3 regions of the Erwinia sp. INIA01 genome follow, and region 3 is predicted to be linked to each of the others. Evidence: predicted binding sites of a transcription regulator. Region 3 holds the regulator's gene; each other region holds the start of a gene.
The links. The regulator LexA, encoded in region 3, represses DNA repair genes until DNA is damaged. The targets are predictions, from matches to a motif close to TNCTGTATGTACATACAGNA.

Region 1 (6,863 bases), 660 kb from region 3:
AACACATTCAGAATGATAAACAGCACGATCCCTTCCAGAATCAGCTCATAAAGCTGTGAAGGGTGGCGCGGCAGTACACCGTAGGTCGCCAGCAGAGACTGCCATTCCGGATGAGTGGAAACCAGTGCGATATCTTCGCTGCGTGAACCCGGGAACAGCATAGCCCACGGCAGATTTGGGTCAACGCGCCCCCACAGTTCTCCGTTGATAAAATTACCGAGGCGACCAGCACCCAGCCCAAACGGGATCAGCGGAGCGATAAAGTCCGAAACCTGGAAGAAAGTACGCTTGGTGCGGCGGGCGAAGATCAGCATCACTACGATCACACCAATCAGTCCGCCGTGGAATGACATACCACCATCCCATACCTTAAACAGATACAGCGGATTATCGAGGAACAGCGGCAGATTGTAGAACAGTACATAGCCGATACGGCCACCGAGGAACACACCGAGGAAACCCGCATAAAGCAGATTTTCAACTTCCTCTTTTTTCCAGCCGCTGCCTGGTTTATTAGCCCGGCGAACAGCCAGCCACATAGCGAAAACAAAACCAACCAGATACATCAGCCCGTACCAGTGAAGAGACACAGGGCCGATAGAGAAGATCACCGGATCAAATTGAGGGAAAGCCAGATAGCCGTTATTCATCTTTCACCATTTTTAAATTCTGTCCTGACGGGCAGGCGACGGAATATGTAGACGCGTGCGCACGTGGCGCTGCTGCTTAAGGCTGCGCATGATAGCATAATGCGAATTATTCCGGCCCGGCGTAACTGTAAACTTTGTTAAGCACCGGATCGGATGACTATTTCCCGCCCCGGATCAGACCGCCCAACCCTCTGCGCTCCATAAAAGCCGCAATCAGTTGACGGACTTCACTGGTGTGCGGCGCTTCCAGACCACGCTGCGCAAGTTCCTGGGCCTCTGACCGGTCGATATGGCGAAGTAAATACTTTACGCGCGCCACATTACGGCCGTTCATGCTGAGATGGTAGTAACCCATGCCGATCAGCATAACCACACACATCGGATCGCCCGCCATTTCGCCACAAAGGCATAGCTCTACCCCTGCACGGCTGGCCTCCTGTCCAATACTGTGTAATGCACGGAGTACGGCTGGATGCAGACTGTCGTAAAGGCTGGCGACCCGTGTGTTGTTACGATCCACGGCCAGCAGGTACTGGGTCAAATCGTTGGTGCCAACGGAAACAAAATCTACACGACCCCGCAAATGGCTCAGCATAAAGATCATCGACGGCACTTCGATCATTACCCCGAGGCGCGGGCGCGGAATTGCATAACCCAGCATTTCTTCCACCTCGCGCCCCGCCCTGTCGAGCAGGCGCCGTGCCTCGTCGATCTCCTCAAGACTGGTGATCATTGGCAGCAGGATGCTCAGGTTTCCGCTGGCAACGTTGGCCCGCAGCATTGCGCGCAGTTGAACAAGAAAAATCTCGGGCTGATCGAGCGTCAGGCGAATGCCCCGCCATCCCAACGAGGGGTTTTCTTCACTAATCGGCATATAGGGCAGCTGCTTGTCGGCACCGATATCCAGCGTGCGCAATGTGACCGGCTTATCGAGAAACAGCTGCAGCATTCCCTGGTACTGTGCAACCTGCTCTTCTTCCGAGGGAAAACCGTTCTGTAACATAAACGGAATCTCGGTACGATAAAGGCCCACGCCATCTACCCGGCTACCGAGCGGATGCTCATGTTCAGCACTCAAACCCGCGTTAAGCATGACTTTCACCGGTTCGCCGCTTTTAAGCGCACCCGGCTGCTCAACCAGACCTTCTGCCAGCTGGCTTAATTCATTTTCTTCACTGATCAGCCGCTGATATTCCTGCACCAGCACCGGTTCGGGATCGACCAGCAGCTCACCGCGATAACCATCGACGATGAGCAAGCGTCCCTTCATCAGGTCGGGCTGAATATCGGCTCCCATCACCGTTGGGATACCCATTGCACGAACCATGATTGCCGCATGAGAGTTAGCGGCACCATCGCGCACGACAACCCCCGCCAGTCTTTCACGCGGCAGCTCTGCCAGGGTGGTAGCAGTCAGTTCGTCGGCCACCAGAATAAAACGCTCAGGCCAGGTATTGGTGCCCTGAATCGTATCATCGAGGTGAAACAGCAGGCGCTGGCCGAGCACACGCAAATCACCCGCCCGCTCCCGCAGGTAGCTGTCCTGCAGGCTGGCAAACTGCGCGGCAAATTTCTCAATAACCTTTTTTACTGCCCACTCAGCCACCGAACCGGCATCAATTTCCGCCAGCAGATCTTTTTTCAGTCGCGCATCGCTGAGCAGGTGCGAATAGAGGTCGAAAATAGCCGCGCTTTCTTTATGCATGCTGGCGGTGAAACGCTTGCTGTAGCGGCGAAATTCGTTCGATGCTTCGGCCATCGCCAGCGCCAGACGCTCACGCTCACGCACAGAATCCAGCGTTGATGCGGCGGAAACATGTTCCAGTGAGGGCTGTGAAGAATCAACCCAGCCTTCGGCTATCGCTACGCCAGGTGAGGCCGCCAGCGCTTTGATTCGCGTTTGCCTGTACTGCCCAAAGAGAACATTAAGCTGCGACTGAGAAAGGATCGCCGCCATCTGAGTGGCAAGGGTAACCAGAAACGACTCTTCGCTTTCATCGAATTGCCGATGTTCGCGTTGCTGAACCACCAGAACGCCCTGCAGCTGGCGTCGGCTGATAATCGGTACGCCAAGAAACGAGCGAAAACGCTCTTCTTTCACGGAGGGGATAAATTTAAAACTGGGGTGCTTTTGCGCATCAGCAAGGTTAATGGGTTCAGCAAGGCGACCAACCAGCCCAACGATGCCTTCATCAAATGCAAGGGCGACAGTACGCCCACGCGGCTTTTTCAGCCCACGCGTTGCCATCAGGTAGTAACAGCGGCGTTCATGATCGGCCAGATAAACCGAGCAAACCTCGATATCCATGGCCAGACAAATCTCATTAACCAGAATATCCAGCGCCTCGGTAAGCCGGGGCGCTGCCGCCACTTTCTCAACTATTTCGCGTAGTTGTGTGAGCATAATCTACGTGGCTTAACCTCTCTTCCTTCGAAAGCCTTGCGTATTTCTCTGCGCGGTATTCTCCTGCAGGGGCATAACCACACCAGCAAACTCTTTCATTACGCGGCGGTAAACATCGCGTTTAAAAGAGACCACCTGGCGTACCGGATACCAGAAGCTGACCCATCGCCAGCCGTCAAACTCTGGCGTGCTGCTGGTTTGCATATTGATATCCGCGTCATTGCACAACAGCTGCAGAAGAAACCACTTCTGTTTTTGGCCGATACAAACCGGCTTTGTGTCCCAACGCACCAAACGTTTTGGCAATTTATATCGTAACCAGTTACGGGTGGATGCCAGGATGCGAACATCCTTACGGCTCAAACCGACTTCCTCGAAAAGTTCGCGGTACATCGCCTGTTCCGCCGTCTCGCCAGGATTGATCCCTCCCTGAGGAAACTGCCAGGAGTGTTGGCCATAGCGCCTTGCCCACACAACCTGTCCCTGCCTGTTACAAATTACGATACCAACATTCGGGCGGTAGCCATCATCATCGATCACCGGACTACCTCAAACTAAAACTGGATGTTCTGATTGTTTCACACTCCTTACAGGCGGTAAACCACTGGTTTATGCCTGCGAGTCCGCATTGAACTTGGATAACTATTACCAGCAGACAGAGTTATAAACAGAAACAGGGGCAAAAAGGCGATCTTATTCACGTTTTCTGTGGATAGCTTTGTGCAGAACTCAGTTAACAGGTGGGGAAAACTTTATTCAACGTTTGGAGACACCTCGCAAAAAAAAGAAATAACCCCAGGTTAATCATAAGGTTTAACGTCATTTTTACGTTGAATCAGGTGCTGTCATGCTGCTGTCACAGACAGGCTTCCGGCAACTGGCGAAAGATCGAGCACTTGATGATTTATCCACAGAATATGGTGATTAGTTGGACATGAAAGGGGCTAAAGTTGCCAAAATCCCCTTCGTCAAGGCTGTAAATCGAAACAGTATTATTTTTAAATGTGAGTTATCCCATTTTTCTGTGGATAACTATGTAGAAGATCCTGTTCACTGTCGGTGACAAGACGGGTAAAACTTGTCTGAGCAGTGTAAATCCCCTTCAATGGGAGGAATAAAAAACATGATTTATCATGCTATTATTATGCTTACCCCCAGAATTAGCGTTAAGCCGTATAACGCTGGAACTGAGAGGTCGTTTTTTAAACAGATCTGGATATCACAATGACAGGCGCTCCTTTCCTCGTTCCTCCCCCCCGTGATGAAACCGAACTGCTGGACAGAGCTAACGCACTTGCCGGTTATACTCTCGGTGAACTTGCCCAACGTATAAGTTTACCGATTCCCCGAGACCTTAAACGGGATAAGGGCTGGGTGGGGATGCTGCTGGAACGTTATCTCGGTGCCAGTGCAGGCAGTAAGCCGGAACAGGATTTTGCCGAAATTGGCGTGGAGCTGAAGACGATTCCCGTAGATGCCGCCGGACGCCCGCTCGAAACGACCTTCGTTTGCGTCGCACCGTTGACCGGTAATAGCGGCGTCACCTGGCAAAACAGTCACGTGCGGCATAAGCTCGGGCGCGTGCTGTGGATACCGGTAGAGGGTGAACGAGCGATTCCACTGGCAGAGCGGCATGTTGGCGCTCCGCTGCTCTGGAGCCCAAATGACGAAGAAGAACATCAGCTGCAGCGCGACTGGGAGGAGCTGATGGATATGATTGTGTTGGGTCAGGTTGAACAGATTACCGCTCGCCACGGCGAGGTTTTGCAAATTCGTCCCAAGGCAGCTAACAGTAAGGCTCTGACCGAAGGTATTGGCCGCCATGGGCAACCCATTATGACTCTGCCGCGCGGCTTTTATCTGAAAAAAACCTTTACGGCAGCGCTGCTTGCACGCCATTTTTTTCTGTAGTTTTCCTGCTGATTTGCGGAAGATTATACGAATGTCAATAATATGCGCCTGATTGAGTCCATTTTCAGACTGATGAAATTATCACTACAGGGAAAATAGTTTATTACTACACTCATCAAAGTAATAAATATTAAGGGAGACAAGTATGAAGTGGATGTTAGGTATTGCGGCGCTGAGTGTATCAATGCTGATAAGCGGCTGCAGTAGTGACTACGTGATGGCGACCAAAGACGGTAAAATGATTATGACCGACGGTAAGCCAAGTATTGATAAAGAAACTGGACTGGTGAAATACGTTGATGAATCCGGCCATGAAATACAGATTAACGGTGATGAAATCTCTTCAATCGTTGAACGCTAAACCCTGCTTTGCCATCTGGCGCTGATATTTCAGATGGCAAACGATATGCTTTCCTCTCTCTGATGGGTAATCCCTCTTTCACCTCCCGCGTCTGGCGGTTATAGTCGAAAACCGGGTTCTGCTTCTGTAAGCACAGACACCGCAATCTTTTGCCAGGATCCCCTGTTGCGGACGCAGCTGATGTCCCTGACCTTTTAATAATGAAAAAAGGAAGTCTGCTATGCATTATCACCGTATCCCCCACAGCACACTTGAAGTCAGCTCTCTTGGTCTGGGTACCATGACGTTTGGGGAACAAAACAGCGAAGCCGACGCGCATGCCCAGCTTGATTTGGCGCTTAGCCGCGGCATTAATCTGATTGACACAGCGGAGATGTATCCGGTGCCGCCGCGCCCGGAAACACAGGGTTTAACTGAGAAATATATCGGCAGCTGGCTGAAAGCGCGCGGCTGCCGTGACAAAATAGTACTGGCTTCTAAAGTGGCGGGTCCGGTACGCGGTGCCGATGCCTCTATCCGACCCAATCAGGCATTGGATCGCAAAAATATTCGTGAAGCGCTGGACGCCAGCCTGAAAAGGCTGAATACGGACTATATCGATTTGTATCAGCTGCACTGGCCTCAGCGTCAGACCAACTACTTCGGCAAACTGAACTATCAGTACACCGATAACACCGCGCCGGTGACACTGCTGGAAACACTGGAAGCACTGACCGAACAGGTGCGCGCAGGGAAGATTCGTTACATCGGGGTTTCAAACGAAACGCCATGGGGCGTGATGCGCTATCTGCAACTGGCCGAAAAACATGAGCTGCCGCGAATCGTCAGCATCCAGAACCCTTACAGCCTGTTAAACCGCAGCTTCGAGCTGGGGCTGGCAGAAATCAGCCAGCATGAGGGCGTCGAACTGCTTGCCTACTCCAGCCTGGCGTTTGGTACGCTAAGTGGAAAATATCTGAATGGTGCGAAGCCTGCAGGCGCACGTAATACGCTGTTCAGCCGTTTTACACGCTACAGCGGCGAGCAGGCTCAGTTAGCAATTAGCGAGTATGTTGCACTGGCGCAGCGCCACGGACTCGATCCATCTCAAATGGCGCTGGCATTTGTGCGTCAGCAACCGTTTGTTGCCAGCACGCTGCTGGGAGCCACAACGCTGGAACAGCTTACTGTGAATATCGACAGCTACGATCTGACTCTGGATGCCGAAATTATTGACGAGCTGGAAGCAATCCACCGCCGTTATACTTACCCTGCCCCCTGACGGATCTGCACAAATGTTTGCGGGGCCATCGGGCCCCGCATCAGCACATCAGCACATCAGCACATCAGCACATCAGCACATCAGCACATCAGCACATCAGCACATCAGCACATCAGCATCATAAGACACGGATTATGAAGCAACAGCTTTAAGCTTCTGCGCCAGCTGCCAACCCCAGAGAACGGCAATAGCCAGGGCAAACAGTGCACCAAACCCGACGCCGGTTGCAACCGGCGGTGCGCCCAGCTTAATCGCCAGAGAATACAGCCCCAGCAT
Region 2 (6,863 bases), on a different contig from region 3:
GTGAGATCCTGCATCGACCCCGGCGTCATTAGATCGGCGGACCACTAACCGGCATCCACCCGATAAGCGCCAGTAAAAATAACCACCGGGTGAATCATAACGTCTCTACGCTACGGATTACCGGTTTAAACGATCGATCACCAGCAGGCTGACCATCAGGTCCAGGTGCGCGCCGCCCGCATTCTTATACAGCGTAATATCCTGCTGCTGCCGGCAGAAGCTCGTGTTCTGGCAAATTTCATAGAGATCGGCCTCGATATGCTGTTCCGTAATCATGCCCAACCGCAGTGGAATATGAAGATCGCCTGACATCGCGGCGTTGGTCCGGTCGTCGACAAATACCCGTGCTTTTGCCACCGCTTCGCCGTCTGCTTCCTGCATATCCGGGCGATATCCACCCAGCAGATCGATATGCGTACCGGGCTGCACATCTTTCCCCAAAATCAGCGGTGACGCCGAGCTGGTGGCCGCGGTGATAATGTCCGCGCGGCCTACTGCCGCGCTAAGATCCTGCACAATTTCCGCTTCAATTCCCTTCTCTCTCAGCGTGGCCAGCGTCGCAGCCAGCTTTTCAGCCGTGCGGTTCCACAGCAGCACGGTGCGAATGGACGGTCGGATATGCAAATAGGCATCGACCAGCGCCGTTGCCACCGGTCCGGCCCCCAGCACCAGCAGTGTGGCGCTGTCTTCACGGCTCAGTATGCGGGCAGCAGCCACCGAATCTGCCGCCGTTTTCCAGCGGGTAATCGCCGGGCCATCAAGCACGGCAGAGATCGCTTTTGTCTCTTCGTCTATCACCACAAAAGCGGCATCCTCCGCCGCGCGTGGCGGTTTTGCCTGTGCGTTAGCCGGATAAATTGAGGCGATCTTTAACCCGGCACCGCGACCGGGCAGAATAACGCCCCGGCTAAGCAGGCCATAAGCAGCATCACCGAGGAAAAAGCCTTCCCCGGTATGGCGAGCCCCCAGATGCGCCGAGTGAATGGCGTTGATGACGCCCTCCCATTCCAGCAGGTCATGAATGGTTTTTGCGGAAATAAATTGCATAAAACAGCTCCTGAACGTAATCAGCACGAAATCAACGAATAAGGGGACAAGTACGGCTTAAGAATGTGCATATCGAACAGATGCAGATCAACTGCTGAAATTTATGATGCCCCGCAAAGATAGAAAGGCTTTACGTTGTGGTAGAAAATTCAGGCCGGGAGTTATTTTTATTTTTATATAAATCATAACGTTATAATTTATTTATTTCTTTTAACATTTTTTTGTTAATTAAGAGAAAGATCACACTCACGCTAAAAGAATATTACGGCAGCATGTTTTCTCATTTTTCCTGCCGCCCAAATGTAATCCTATTTTCTCACCCACTGCGGGCGGTGGCGGAAAGTTCAGGCGCTTAATCGAAATTATTCCTGTTGCGGCCAGGCAAGAGAACATCTGAGTAAACTCACTCTCCATAAGTGCCGGATTACTTCGCCATCGGCAGGTCCTGATAGCGGGTGGTATAAGCCGGTGACAGCATTTCGCGCTTCATCGCCCAGGGTTTCTGAATCCCCTGCCCGGCAAACCACAGCGTGCCCCTGCCACTCTGGTTCACGCGGTCGATCACCTGCATCAGTGCCTCGCTGTTCTGCTGCGGTTTGAAATCATCGAACAGATTAAGCTGCGAAACGCCGTGGCTGAAAAAGTCGCCGAGCATCACCCCGGCCTTCATATATCGGTGCCCGTCGCGCCAGATGCGATCGAGTGCATGTATCGCGGCACGAATAATATCCCGGGTATCATTGGACGGCGTCAGCAGCATACTCATCGCCTGATTGCCGTAAAACGGTTCATTCACCGTATGTGGACTGGTGCGAATAAACACCGCAATCTGCCGACAGTACTGCTTTTCTGCCCGCAGTTTTTCCGCCGCGCGCACTGCATAGTTACACACCGCTTCACGCATATCGGCATAGTCAACGATCCGCGAGGAAAACGAACGCGAGCAGAGGATCTGCTGCTTGTTCGGTGCCTGTTCCTCCAGCGCCAGGCACGGTTCACCGCGCAGTTCTCGCACCGTGCGCTCCAGCACCACGTTAAAGTGCTTGCGGATAATCCACGTGCTCTGTTCCGACAGATCTTTTGCGGTAATAATGCCCATCGCATTCAGCTTCTTGCTAATTCGCCGACCCACACCCCACACCTCTTCCACCGGCACCAGCGCCATCAGCTTGCGCTGGCGATCCACGTTCGACAGATCCAGCACGCCGCCGGTCCGCGTCCACGTTTTTGCCGCGTAGTTGGCCAGCTTTGCCAGCGTTTTGGTCTGGGCAATCCCGACGCCCACATTCAGGTGCGTATCGCGCTTCACCGTTTCACGGATCTCGTGCCCGAATTCTTCCAGCACCCGGCAGTTGCGTACGCCGGTCAGATCGATAAATGCCTCATCGATCGAGTACTCCTCTACCGCCGGGGTAATCTCCTCCAGCGTGGTCATCACCCGGAGACTCATATCGGCGTAGAGCGCATAGTTTGAGCTGAACACGCTCACCCGGTGCTGCCGCAGGTGGTCTTTGATTTTAAAATAGGGTTCGCCCATTTTTACGCCGACCGCCTTTGCCTCCGCCGAGCGGGCAATCACGCAGCCGTCGTTGTTGCTCAGCACGCAGACGGGTTTACCCTTCAGATCCGGTCTGAACACCGTTTCGCACGAAGCGTAGAATGAATTTACATCCACGAGGGCAAACATCACTTACCCAGCGTTTTAATCACGTGCTTCACCACGCCGAAGATGTCGAACTGATCAGCATCGGGAATCGGCATAATCGAATAGGCGGAGTTCATCGGCCGCAGGTGCAGATAAGGCCGCAGCATCAGCTGCTTGACGGTGAATTCGCCGTCCAGCGCGGCCACCACAATATCGCCGTGTTCCGCCTTCAGCGAGCTGTCCACCACCAGCATGTCGCCCTCGCCAATTCCACCTTCAATCATCGAATCGCCGCTGACCTTGATAAAGTAGGTTGAGCTGGGGTGGCTCACCAGCAGGTCATTGAGGTCGATGCGCTGCTCAATGTAGTCCTGCGCAGGCGACGGAAAGCCACAGGGCACCCGGCTGATAAACAACGGCAGGTGCAGAATGGCGCGGATTTCTGCGGGCTGATAAAACTTCATGGTTACGACCTCAAAAGTTACTGTATATAAATACAGTAATATTGTTTTACCGCTTTGATCAAGGTCAGAAACAGAAGGTTTTTGTAAAGCGGTTGCTGGAAAAGGGAATTTATTTTGCCTCGGTGTCGGGCTGACGCACCTGCTTCATCACGCGCGGGCATCCGCACTCGAACAACTACGACTAACGTGGAAAGCGATATCGGGGGCCAGCCAGCCCTCCCTGCTTAATCGTTAACCGCACACGGCTGCGCTGGCAGCCGCTTAACACGCATCATCCCGGCTGCCGCCAGCAAAATAGCAGCGGTCCCCGCCATCTGCAACGGATGTAAGCGATGCCCAAAAGCGACGGCATCCACGATAAACGCCACCACCGGGTAGATAAATGAAAGCGCGCCGGTAAGGTGAGTTGGCAGGCGCTGGATCGCGCCGTACAGCAGGATATACATTAATCCGGTATGCACGACGCCCAGTGTCATCAGCAACGACCAGCTGGCGGGCGCAATGGCATCATGGCTTTGCAGCGCAAACGGCAGTAACAGCACCGCTCCCACCAGCACCTGTACCAGCGCAATAAAATGCGGCGGCATTCCACTGAGTTTTTTAGTGATAAGCGCCGCCAGGGCATAGAAAAATGCCGCCCCCAGCGCCAGCAAAATCCCCATCAGATAATCGCTGCTGCTGACAGCGGTATCAGGCCGCGTCTGCACAATCAGCAGTAACCCGGCAAATGACAGCAGCAGCCAGCCCAGCTTCGCCCGCGTCAGGCGTTCGTGCAAAAACAGCGCGCCCAGTCCCACCAGCATAAACGGCTGAGTGTTATACACGGCCGTCGCTATAGAGATGGATGCGCGTGAATAGGCGGCAAACAGTAGTAACCAGTTAACCACGATAGCCACCCCGCCGAGTGCCGCCAGCAGGAGCTGACGCCGGGAGATCCGCCCGTGCCGCAGCAGCCCCATTGCTGCACAGACGGGCAGCAGGGTCAGTGCGCCAAACAGACAGCGCCAGAATACCACTTCGGTTACCGGCCTGCCGGAAAGCGTCACCAGCCAGCCGATGGTGCCGGAAATGATCATCGCCGCCGTCATCTCCAGCGTGCCGCGTGTCGTGTTGTTCATCAGATTTCCCAAATGTGTCGGATCGCGTGGTCAATAATTTACCCGCAACTTCGACAAATTCACCTGCGATAAACAAGGCACTTATGCAAAAATACCTGTGTTAAAAAGGTAAAAACGGAGAAAAACTGATGGCCCTGGATGATATCGATCGCCGCCTGCTCGCGCTGTTACAAACCGATGCCCGGACGCCGATTAAAGCGCTGGCTGAACAGATCGGCCTTTCCGCTCCCGCCGCGGCCGAACGGCTGCGACGTCTGGAAGATCGCGGTGTAATTCGTGCTTTTACCGTCGAGGTGGATGCGCACGCGCTGGGCTACTCGCTGCAGGCCATCGTCCGCATCAAGCCGCTGCCGGGAAAACTGCATGAGGTGCAGAAACTGCTGGAAGCCATTCCTGAACTTGCGGAATGTGACAAAGTGACGGGCGACGACTGCTTTATCGCACGCCTGCATCTGCGTTCCATCGAGCATCTGGATTTTATTCTGGATCGCATCACCGATAAGGCAGAAACCAACAGCGCGATTGTGAAGTCTCAGCCGGTTAAGCGGCGGTTACCGGGGTATTGAAGCGTGGCCGACTGGCATCGGACTGCACGTTCAGCGTAAAGGTCCAGCCCAGAATAGGATAACTTTCCGGTCTGAAATTGAGATTTTTGATAACTTTTTTTGATAACTGTTTATATGCCAGCCAACAAAAACGAACATTATTGTTTATCCCATTCGGCGTGGGTCAGTGTAAACAGCATGCTGGCGGGCGCATTTTTCACATCATGAATGTCCCGTACATATCTGAGTCCGGCATTCGTCAGGACTTTCTGCGATGCCAGGTGATTTGCTCTTACTGTGGCAGATATATCAGGTAGTTTGATTTCACCAAACCCATAGCTGACCGCATAGTTAGCAAACTCTGTCGCCAGGCCTTTTCCCCACGACTCCGTGGAGAAGCGATATCCCAGGCTATTGATAGAAATATCAGCATAACTGCGGATGTTTAACCCGCCAAAACCGATAATTCTTTCGGGATTATCCTTTAGCGAGATAGCCCAACTTCCGAAAGCGTAATCTTCCCAGTGTTTAAGCCATCGAGCCAAAACACCACGGGCATAATCAATATCAGGATACGGTCCTGCAGGATTAAACGTATTTGTGGCAGGGTCGCCATAAATTCTGAAAAGGTCATCTGCGTCTGAGCTGATTACGGGGCGAAGATGCAGTCGAGAGGGAGTTATCGGCAAAATGTTTCCTGGGTTTTTGATTCATTCAACGAATTATCTTGCTGTTTTTATAACCAGAATCCTTCAGCTTCACAACAGGTTACATACAGCATCACAAACTTATAAGAACTTATGCTGTGATAATCTTTTCAAAACGAGCTGAAAAAATGAGAAAAATTATTGTCTTGTCGCTGGTATCTGCTTTGGCGTCATTCACTCACTTCGCGCAGGCTACTGACTGCGAACCTAATGATCTGGGTGGCTATTCTTGTTTAAATGACGATGGTTCAACCAGCGACAGCATGCCGAATGAGATGGGTGGTACTGATACGATTTCCAGCAAAGGGGGCTTTACCAGTACGGATTCAGGTGATGACGAAGCCGATGCTGAGCTTGATGGTTCATCACTCAACTCAGCCAACGATTCAGCAAGTATGAATACGAATGATGCCTTAAAAGGCAGAGACTGGAATGCGCCATCCAATATTAATGACGGTGCGGCAACGTCCAGCCTGGACATGACAAATCATCAGTGAACAGGTATTCATGCAATGTGGCTAGCTGAATCGACGTTCCTGAAACTTTGGATTCATTAGTTGGCGACATATATAAAAATCAGTCCATAAGCACAACAAAAACGGGGGCCAACCTGGCCCCCGTCTCTACAATCATCAACAGCACATATTACATGTGGCTGATCATTGCATCACCAAACTCTGAAGATTTCAGCAGTTTAGCGCCGTCCATCAGACGCTCGAAGTCATAGGTCACGGTTTTGGCGTTAATTGCGCCTTCCATGCCTTTAACGATCAGGTCTGCGGCTTCGAACCATTCCATATGGCGCAACATCATTTCTGCGGACAGGATTACGGAACCTGGGTTCACTTTATCCTGGCCTGCGTACTTAGGTGCAGTACCGTGGGTGGCTTCGAACAGTGCGCATTCGTCACCGATGTTTGCGCCCGGAGCAATGCCGATACCGCCAACCTGTGCCGCCAGGGCATCAGAGATGTAGTCACCGTTCAGGTTCATACAGGCAATAACGTCGTACTCGGCTGGACGCAGCAGGATCTGCTGCAGGAACGCATCGGCGATCACGTCTTTGATAACGATCTCTTTGCCGGTGTTCGGGTTCTTGATTTTCACCCACGGGCCGCCGTCGATCAGCTCGCCGCCGAACTCTTCGCGTGCCAGAGCATAGCCCCAGTCCTTGAAAGCGCCTTCGGTGAACTTCATGATGTTGCCTTTGTGAACCAGGGTTACAGAATCACGGTCGTTAGTGATTGCGTATTCGATGGCAGCACGAACCAGACGCTTAGTACCGGCTTCAGAGCACGGCTTAACGCCGATACCGCACTGCTCAGGGAAGCGAATTT
Region 3 (6,863 bases):
TAATGGTCTGGAATATTTCTATTCGTCACTCCGCTCAATAACCAGATAATTATCTGACTAAACGCCGAACTTACAGATAATTGTAGTGCAAATTTCGGAAGATGCTGCGCACGGGCCAATCGGAGTGCCTTAAAAGCCTGAAACCCAACGCAAGAAATCAAAAAAAACCAGCCCGTTCAGCAAGCTGGCCGTTATTCAGGGAGAAGTAAGCAAATATGTCTGTCAGCGCGACAGGGCAAACCAGGTACCGTTTCGCCAGTGTCGCTGCCAGATAAACCACAGGCTGATACCGCGCAGCAGCAGGAATACCGTCACCGCCAGCCACAGACCGTGATTGCCCAGCAGCGGAACGGTAAACAGCGTCAGCCCAAAGCCTGCTGCGGCCACCACCATGCTGTTACGCATTTCGCTGGCGCGGGTGGCACCGATAAACATGCCGTCCAGTAGATAGCAGCCTACGCCAGCCAGCGGCATCACCACCTGCCACCATAAATAGCGATCGGCCAGCTCCCGAAGAGGCTCCAGAGAGGTCAGTAGCGCCACAATATGCTCGCCGCCGAAGGCATAAATCAACGAGAACGCCAGCGCAACAACGCCGGACTGGCGGCAGGCCGCATGCCAGACGCTGAGCAGCTGCTGGCTGTTTCCCGCACCAAAGGCTTCTCCCGAACAGGCTTCGACCGCATAGGCGAAGCCGTCAAGCGCGTAGGCGGTGAAGGTCAGAAACATCAGCAGCACCGCATTGACGGCAACAATATCGCTGCCGAGCCGCGCGCCGAAAATCGTCAGTGAGGCAAAGCACACCTGCAACAGCAGAGAACGCAGCATAATGTCGCGGTTCAGCCTCAGCAGGCGGGCCAGATTACCGCGCCATGCACTCAGCAGCAGACGCAGCGACAGGCCACGCATCACCATCACCCGCCACACCAGCAGCAGCCCGACCAGCAGGCTGACGTATTCCGCAATAGCGGTAGCCGCCGCAGCGCCCTGAACGCCCCACTTCAGGCCAATAACAAACCACAGATCCAGCAGGATGTTCACCAGGTTGCCCACCACCAGCAGGATCACCGGCGCACGGGCATACTGTACGCCCAGCAGCCAGCCGAGTAATACCAGGTTTGCCAGCGTGGCGGGCGCGCTGAGCCAGCGGATCTGCATAAACAAATCGGCCTGGTGCAGCACGTCCTTACTGCCGCCGGTCAGCCCCAGCGCCAGATGGGTCAGCGGCGCTTTCAGCACAATAAAGGTGATACCGGCCATCAGCGCCAGCAGCAGCGGCTGCATTAACGCACGGGCCAGAGCGGGTTTGTCGTTTGCGCCAAACGCCTGTGCGGTCAGCCCGGTGGTGCTCATGCGTAAGAACAGCAGCAGCATAAACAGGAAGCTGGTGATAGTCGTACCAATCGCCACGCCGCCGAGGTAGGTCGGGCTATCAAGATGTCCAATAACCGCGGTATCCACCAGACCTAGCAGCGGCACGGTAATATTGGAGAGGATCATCGGCAGCGCCAGCCGCCAGAGATTTTTATCGGCAGCCGTCAGCAGTCGCATCGTGTTTCAACCGGAAGCAGGGAGTGATGAGAGATCGCAAAACGCGCCGCAGAGGGCGACGCGTCATATTCGGTGGGGGATTACAGCCAGTTGCCGTTGCGGATAACACCGACGGCCAGGCCTTCTATGGTCAGCGTCTGCTGACGCAGGTCGACAACAATCGGCTGAAACTCGCTGTTTTCCGGCAGCAGGTGAACGATGTTACCCTGCTTCTTCAGACGCTTAACGGTCACTTCGTCATCAATACGCGCCACAACAACCTGTCCGTTACGCACGTCTTCCGTTTTATGCACCGCCAGCAGATCGCCATCCATAATGCCGATGTCCTTCATCGACATGCCGCTGACGCGCAGCAGGAAGTCCGCATTGGGTTTAAACAGTTCGGGGTCTACCGAGTAGTGGCCTTCGATATGCTGCTCGGCCAGCAGGGGTTCGCCAGCGGCAACGCGGCCGATCAGCGGCAGGCCATCGGCCTCTTCCATCATCAGACGAATACCGCGCGATGCGCCGGAAACGATCTCAATCACGCCTTTTCTGGCCAGCGCTTTCAGGTGTTCTTCTGCAGCATTAGGGGAACGGAAGCCGAGCTGCGAGGCAATTTCTGCCCGCGTCGGTGGCATACCGGTCTGGTTAATGTGGTCGCGAATCAGGTCGTAAACCTGCTGCTGCCTTGCCGTTAGTGCTTTCATCCCGCCCCCTGGTTGTTTATACAGTCGACTGTGAGTATATACAGGTATTTGCGCGTTGGAAACCCAAAGCTGGCTAAAAAACAGCAGTTTGTTGAATTTCGGAAAACCTATCGCAAATGTGCAATCAATAGCATTGCCCACACAAAAATTGCCAATATTATGCTTAATAATACGGCGGCAGATCCCATATCTTTGGCACGCCCGGCCAGCGGATGAATTTCACTGCCGATACGGTCAACCACCGCTTCAATCGCACTATTAAGGATTTCAACAATAATCACCATCACTACGGAGCCAATCAGCAACACGCGGGTCACGGCATCCACATCCAGCCAGCAGGCGATCAGGATGGCGACGATGGCAGCAATCGCTTCCTGCCGGAATGCCGCTTCATGCTGCCAGGCAGCACGTATACCTTTCCAGGAATAACCCGCTGCTTTTACAATTCGAGTCAGTCCGGTGGCGTTATTTGCCATAATCAGGGAACCCTTTGGGAAGTTTAACGTCAATGAGAGGGTGTAGCACATTTTGCAACACCACAGATTCTGTTAGCGCTTTCTGGTATGCTTGCGGCGCTTTGCTAACAAGAGGCTTCATGTTGTCTATGTCAGGTTGGCGTAATTTATATTACAAACTGTTGAATCTGCCAGTGAAATTCCTGGTAAAAAGTAAGGCAATCCCGGCCGAACCGGTTGCCGAGCTTGGGCTTGATACTTCTCGCCCTATTATGTATGTGCTGCCTTATGATTCAAAGGCCGATCTCCTTGCCCTGCGCGAACAGTGCCGCAAACAGGATCTCCCCGATCCTTTGCATCCGCTGGAGATCGACGGCACCGTGCTGCCCCGCTATGTGTTTATCCATGACGGTCCGCGCGTGTTCCCCTATTTCGTACCGAACCTTGAGTCGGTCAAGCTGTTCCATGACTATCTGGACCTGCACCGTAATCATCCCGATCTGGATGTACAGATGGTGCCGGTATCGGTGATGTTTGGCCGTGCGCCGGGGCGCGAAGTACAGGGTGTCGAACAGCCGCATCTGCGGGTGCTGAACGGCATTCAGAAGTTCTTTGCGGTGATCTGGCTGGGTCGCGATAGCTTTGTGCGTTTCTCGCCTATCGTCTCGCTGCGCCGCATGGCGACCGAGCACGGTACCGATAAAACTATCGCACAGAAGCTGGCACGCGTGGCGCGTATGCACTTCGCCCGCCAGCGGCTGGCAGCCGTAGGCCCGCGCCTGCCGGTGCGCCAGGATCTGTTCAACAAGCTTCTGCAGTCCAAGGCAATTGCCAAAGCAGTGGAAGATGAAGCGCGCAGCAAGAAAATTTCCCATGAAAAGGCCCAGCAGAACGCCGTTGAGCTGATGGAAGAGATCGCGGCTAACTTCTCCTATGAAGCAATCCGCCTGACCGATCGCGTGATGGGCTGGACCTGGAGCAAGCTGTATCAGGGCCTGAACGTCAGCGGCGGCGAGCGCGTGCGCCAGCTGGCGCAGGACGGGCATGAGATCGTCTATGTGCCCTGCCACCGCAGCCATATGGACTACCTGCTGCTCTCCTACGTACTTTACCACCAGGGGCTGGTGCCGCCGCATATTGCCGCCGGTATCAACCTGAACTTCTGGCCTGCCGGCCCGATCTTCCGCCGCCTGGGTGCGTTCTTTATTCGCCGTACCTTTAAAGGCAACAAACTTTACTCAACGGTATTCCGTGAATATCTGGGTGAGCTGTTTACCCGCGGCTATTCGGTTGAGTACTTTGTGGAAGGTGGCCGTTCGCGCACCGGACGTCTGCTCGATCCGAAAACCGGCACGCTGTCGATGACCATTCAGGCCATGCTGCGCGGCGGGAACCGCCCAATCACGCTGGTCCCCATCTACATCGGCTATGAACACGTGATGGAAGTAGGGACCTACGCGAAAGAGCTGCGCGGTGCGACCAAAGAGAAAGAAGGCTTTATGTCGATGGTTCGCGGCCTGCGTAAGCTGCGCAACCTCGGCCAGGGCTACGTCAACTTTGGTGAACCTCTGCCGCTGGTCACGTACCTCAACCAGCGCGTGCCGGAATGGCGCGATTCTATCGATCCGATTGAAGCCCAGCGCCCGGCGTGGCTGACTCCGGCGGTCAACGATATTGCCCAGAAAGTGATGGTGCGTATCAACAACGCCGGTGCGGCCAATGCCATCAACCTGTGCGTTACGGCACTGCTGGCATCACGCCAGCGTTCGATGACCCGCGAGCAGCTCACCGAGCAGCTGGATTGTTATCTACAGCTGCTGCGCAATGTGCCCTACTCCAGCGACTCTACGGTGCCGGACGTCAGCGCTGAAGCCCTGCTGGAACATGCGCTTGGCATGAACAAGTTTGAGCTGGAGCAGGACAGTATCGGTGAGATCGTCATTCTGCCGCGCGAGCAGGCGGTTCTGATGACCTACTATCGCAACAACATTCACCACATGCTGGTGATGCCGTCGCTGATCGCCGCCATTCTGATGCAGCATCGCGAACTGAGCCGTGAGGAGCTGCAGCGCCAGGTTAGCGTTATTTATCCGATGCTGAAGAGCGAACTGTTCCTGCGCTGGGAAATCAGCGAACTGCCTGCGGTACTGGATGCGCTGGTCGCCGAAATGGCGCGTCAGGGCCTGCTGCTGGCCGAAGAGAACAGCCTGCGTCTGACCCCGGGCCGCTTCCGTACGCTACAGGTGCTGGCCGCTGGCGTGCGTGAAACCCTGCAGCGCTATGCGATTACCTTCTCTATTCTTAGCGCTAACCCGGCGATTAACCGCGGTACGCTGGAGAAAGAGAGCCGCACCATGGCTCAGCGCCTGTCGGTGCTGCACGGTATCAATGCACCTGAGTTCTTTGATAAAGCCGTGTTTACCTCACTGGTGCTGACGCTGCGCGATGAAGGCTACATCAGTGACTCCGGTGATGCGCAGGTTGAGCAGACCCAGAAGGTTTATCAGCTGCTGGCAGATCTGGTGACGCAGGATGTTCGCATGACGATTGAGAGTGCGGTCGCCCACGACTGATATCACAGACGGGTTTGACACGAAAAAAGGGGCAAACCGCAAGGTTCGCCCCTTTTCTATTATCTGAAAGACTCGTGTGCGCGGCTTACTACTCACCTGTACCCGCCACATAGCGACGCGGAATGATTACCGCTACACCAGCTACCAGATGCTCAGTGCAATCCCGACAAACAGCACCAGCCCAACATAGTTGTTGTTAAGAAACGCCTGGAAGCACTTCTCACGCTGACGGTCGGCAATCAGCTTCTGCTGGTGTACAAACAGTACGGCTGCCAGTAACAGTCCCCAGTAGAAAATGCCGCCTAAACCACTCAACCAACCGGTCAGCGCCAGCAGGGCGAGGGTTGCCAACTGCAGCAGTCCGATAATCAGCTTGTCATGACGCCCAAACAGGATCGCCGTCGACTTCACGCCGATCTTCAGGTCGTCGTCGCGGTCAACCATCGCATACTGCGTGTCGTACGCCACCGTCCAGCAGATATTGGCCAGGAACAGCAGCCAGCAGGTTAACGGCAGGGTTTCGTTCACCGCCGCCCAGCCCATCGGAATAGCCCAGCCGAACGCCGCGCCCAGCACCACCTGCGGCAGGTGGGTGTAACGCTTCATAAACGGATACATCCACGCCAGCAGCAGCCCGCCCAGCGACAGCCAGATGGTCATGCTGTTCATGGTCAGTACCAGCAGGAAGGAAACCAGCAGCAGGCAGACAAACAACACCTTTGCCTCATTGCTGGTAACCGCGCCGCTCGGCAGCGGACGTCCTCGTGTGCGTTTTACATGTCCGTCGATTTTGCGGTCGGCAAAATCATTGACCACGCAGCCCGCCGCACGCATGAAAAATACGCCCAACACGAAGACAATCAGCACGTTAAGCGGCGGCACCTTCATCCCCGCCAGCCACAGCGCCCACAGCGTCGGCCACAGCAGCAGCAGCCAGCCGATAGGATTATCAATCCGCATCAGACGGATATAGGCAGAAAGCTTACTCATTTGTAGACTGGTCTCCACGCTACTGATTCTCCTTAACGTTCGGCCTGGCATACAGGGGAGATGCCGGTAAAAACAGTTCCGTCAGCAGCAACGGTTTATCCGACAGGCGCAGGCGCGAACGCCTTCCCCACAGGTTTCCGCTGCGGCCAACATCAATAAAATCACGGGTTAACGTCGAGCTGGTAAATAAATAGCGCCCGAGCGGCACCGTACCCAGCTGCTGCAGCTTCTGTTCCGGGCCAATCAGGGTCGATTCCGGCACCAGCGTACGTGCCACCAGCCAGGGAATGCCATCGCCGCACAGTTCGATTTCCCGCAGCCAGAAACGGCGGTCAGCGGGCAGCAGTTCGGCATCGCTTCCAGCCTCCTGCGCGGTGATAAATCCTTCGCGCAGCAGATTAACTGTCACCTGCTGACAGTGACGTTCAAAACGCCGGGTCATCGAGTCTTCTTCCATCAGCCAGTCGAGCAGGGAAGCGGTTAACAGGGGCGATGATTCGGGCAGCCAGTCGATAGCGCGCAACAGCGGCAGCGCGTTCTCAGCCATCGCATTTCTCCGCAAAAAAATTCAGAAGCAGAGTGTAACGCAGACACCGGAGCCAAAC

Region 1: a site for LexA is predicted at 4,027-4,046, ahead of mutH (DNA mismatch repair endonuclease MutH). Genes of this name have one in related genera too.
Region 2: a site for LexA is predicted at 3,175-3,194, ahead of umuD (translesion error-prone DNA polymerase V autoproteolytic subunit). Genes of this name have one in related genera too.

Annotation. Positions count from the first base shown of each region.
Region 1 covers NZ_JAPDNC010000002.1:703,302-710,164, reverse strand. Annotated here, with positions in the region: gene lgt (prolipoprotein diacylglyceryl transferase) at 1-650, opposite strand, end outside; gene ptsP (phosphoenolpyruvate--protein phosphotransferase) at 808-3,054, opposite strand; gene rppH (RNA pyrophosphohydrolase) at 3,067-3,594, opposite strand; gene mutH (DNA mismatch repair endonuclease MutH) at 4,279-4,965, shown strand; gene OMR58_RS05070 (YgdI/YgdR family lipoprotein) at 5,111-5,326, shown strand; gene OMR58_RS05065 (NADP(H)-dependent aldo-keto reductase) at 5,547-6,587, shown strand; gene lplT (lysophospholipid transporter LplT) at 6,720-6,863, opposite strand, start outside.
Region 2 covers NZ_JAPDNC010000004.1:97,836-104,698, forward strand. Annotated here, with positions in the region: gene OMR58_RS08495 (hypothetical protein) at 1-32, shown strand, start outside; gene OMR58_RS08500 (ornithine cyclodeaminase family protein) at 118-1,047, opposite strand; gene umuC (translesion error-prone DNA polymerase V subunit UmuC) at 1,472-2,734, opposite strand; gene umuD (translesion error-prone DNA polymerase V autoproteolytic subunit) at 2,734-3,156, opposite strand; gene OMR58_RS08515 (DMT family transporter) at 3,381-4,274, opposite strand; gene OMR58_RS08520 (Lrp/AsnC family transcriptional regulator) at 4,409-4,840, shown strand; gene OMR58_RS08525 (GNAT family N-acetyltransferase) at 4,978-5,508, opposite strand; gene OMR58_RS08530 (RND transporter) at 5,655-6,023, shown strand; gene icd (NADP-dependent isocitrate dehydrogenase) at 6,172-6,863, opposite strand, start outside.
Region 3 covers NZ_JAPDNC010000002.1:39,541-46,403, reverse strand. Annotated here, with positions in the region: gene dinF (MATE family efflux transporter DinF) at 223-1,551, opposite strand; gene lexA (transcriptional repressor LexA) at 1,632-2,240, opposite strand; gene OMR58_RS02140 (diacylglycerol kinase) at 2,348-2,716, opposite strand; gene plsB (glycerol-3-phosphate 1-O-acyltransferase PlsB) at 2,845-5,268, shown strand; gene ubiA (4-hydroxybenzoate octaprenyltransferase) at 5,410-6,258, opposite strand; gene ubiC (chorismate lyase) at 6,278-6,805, opposite strand.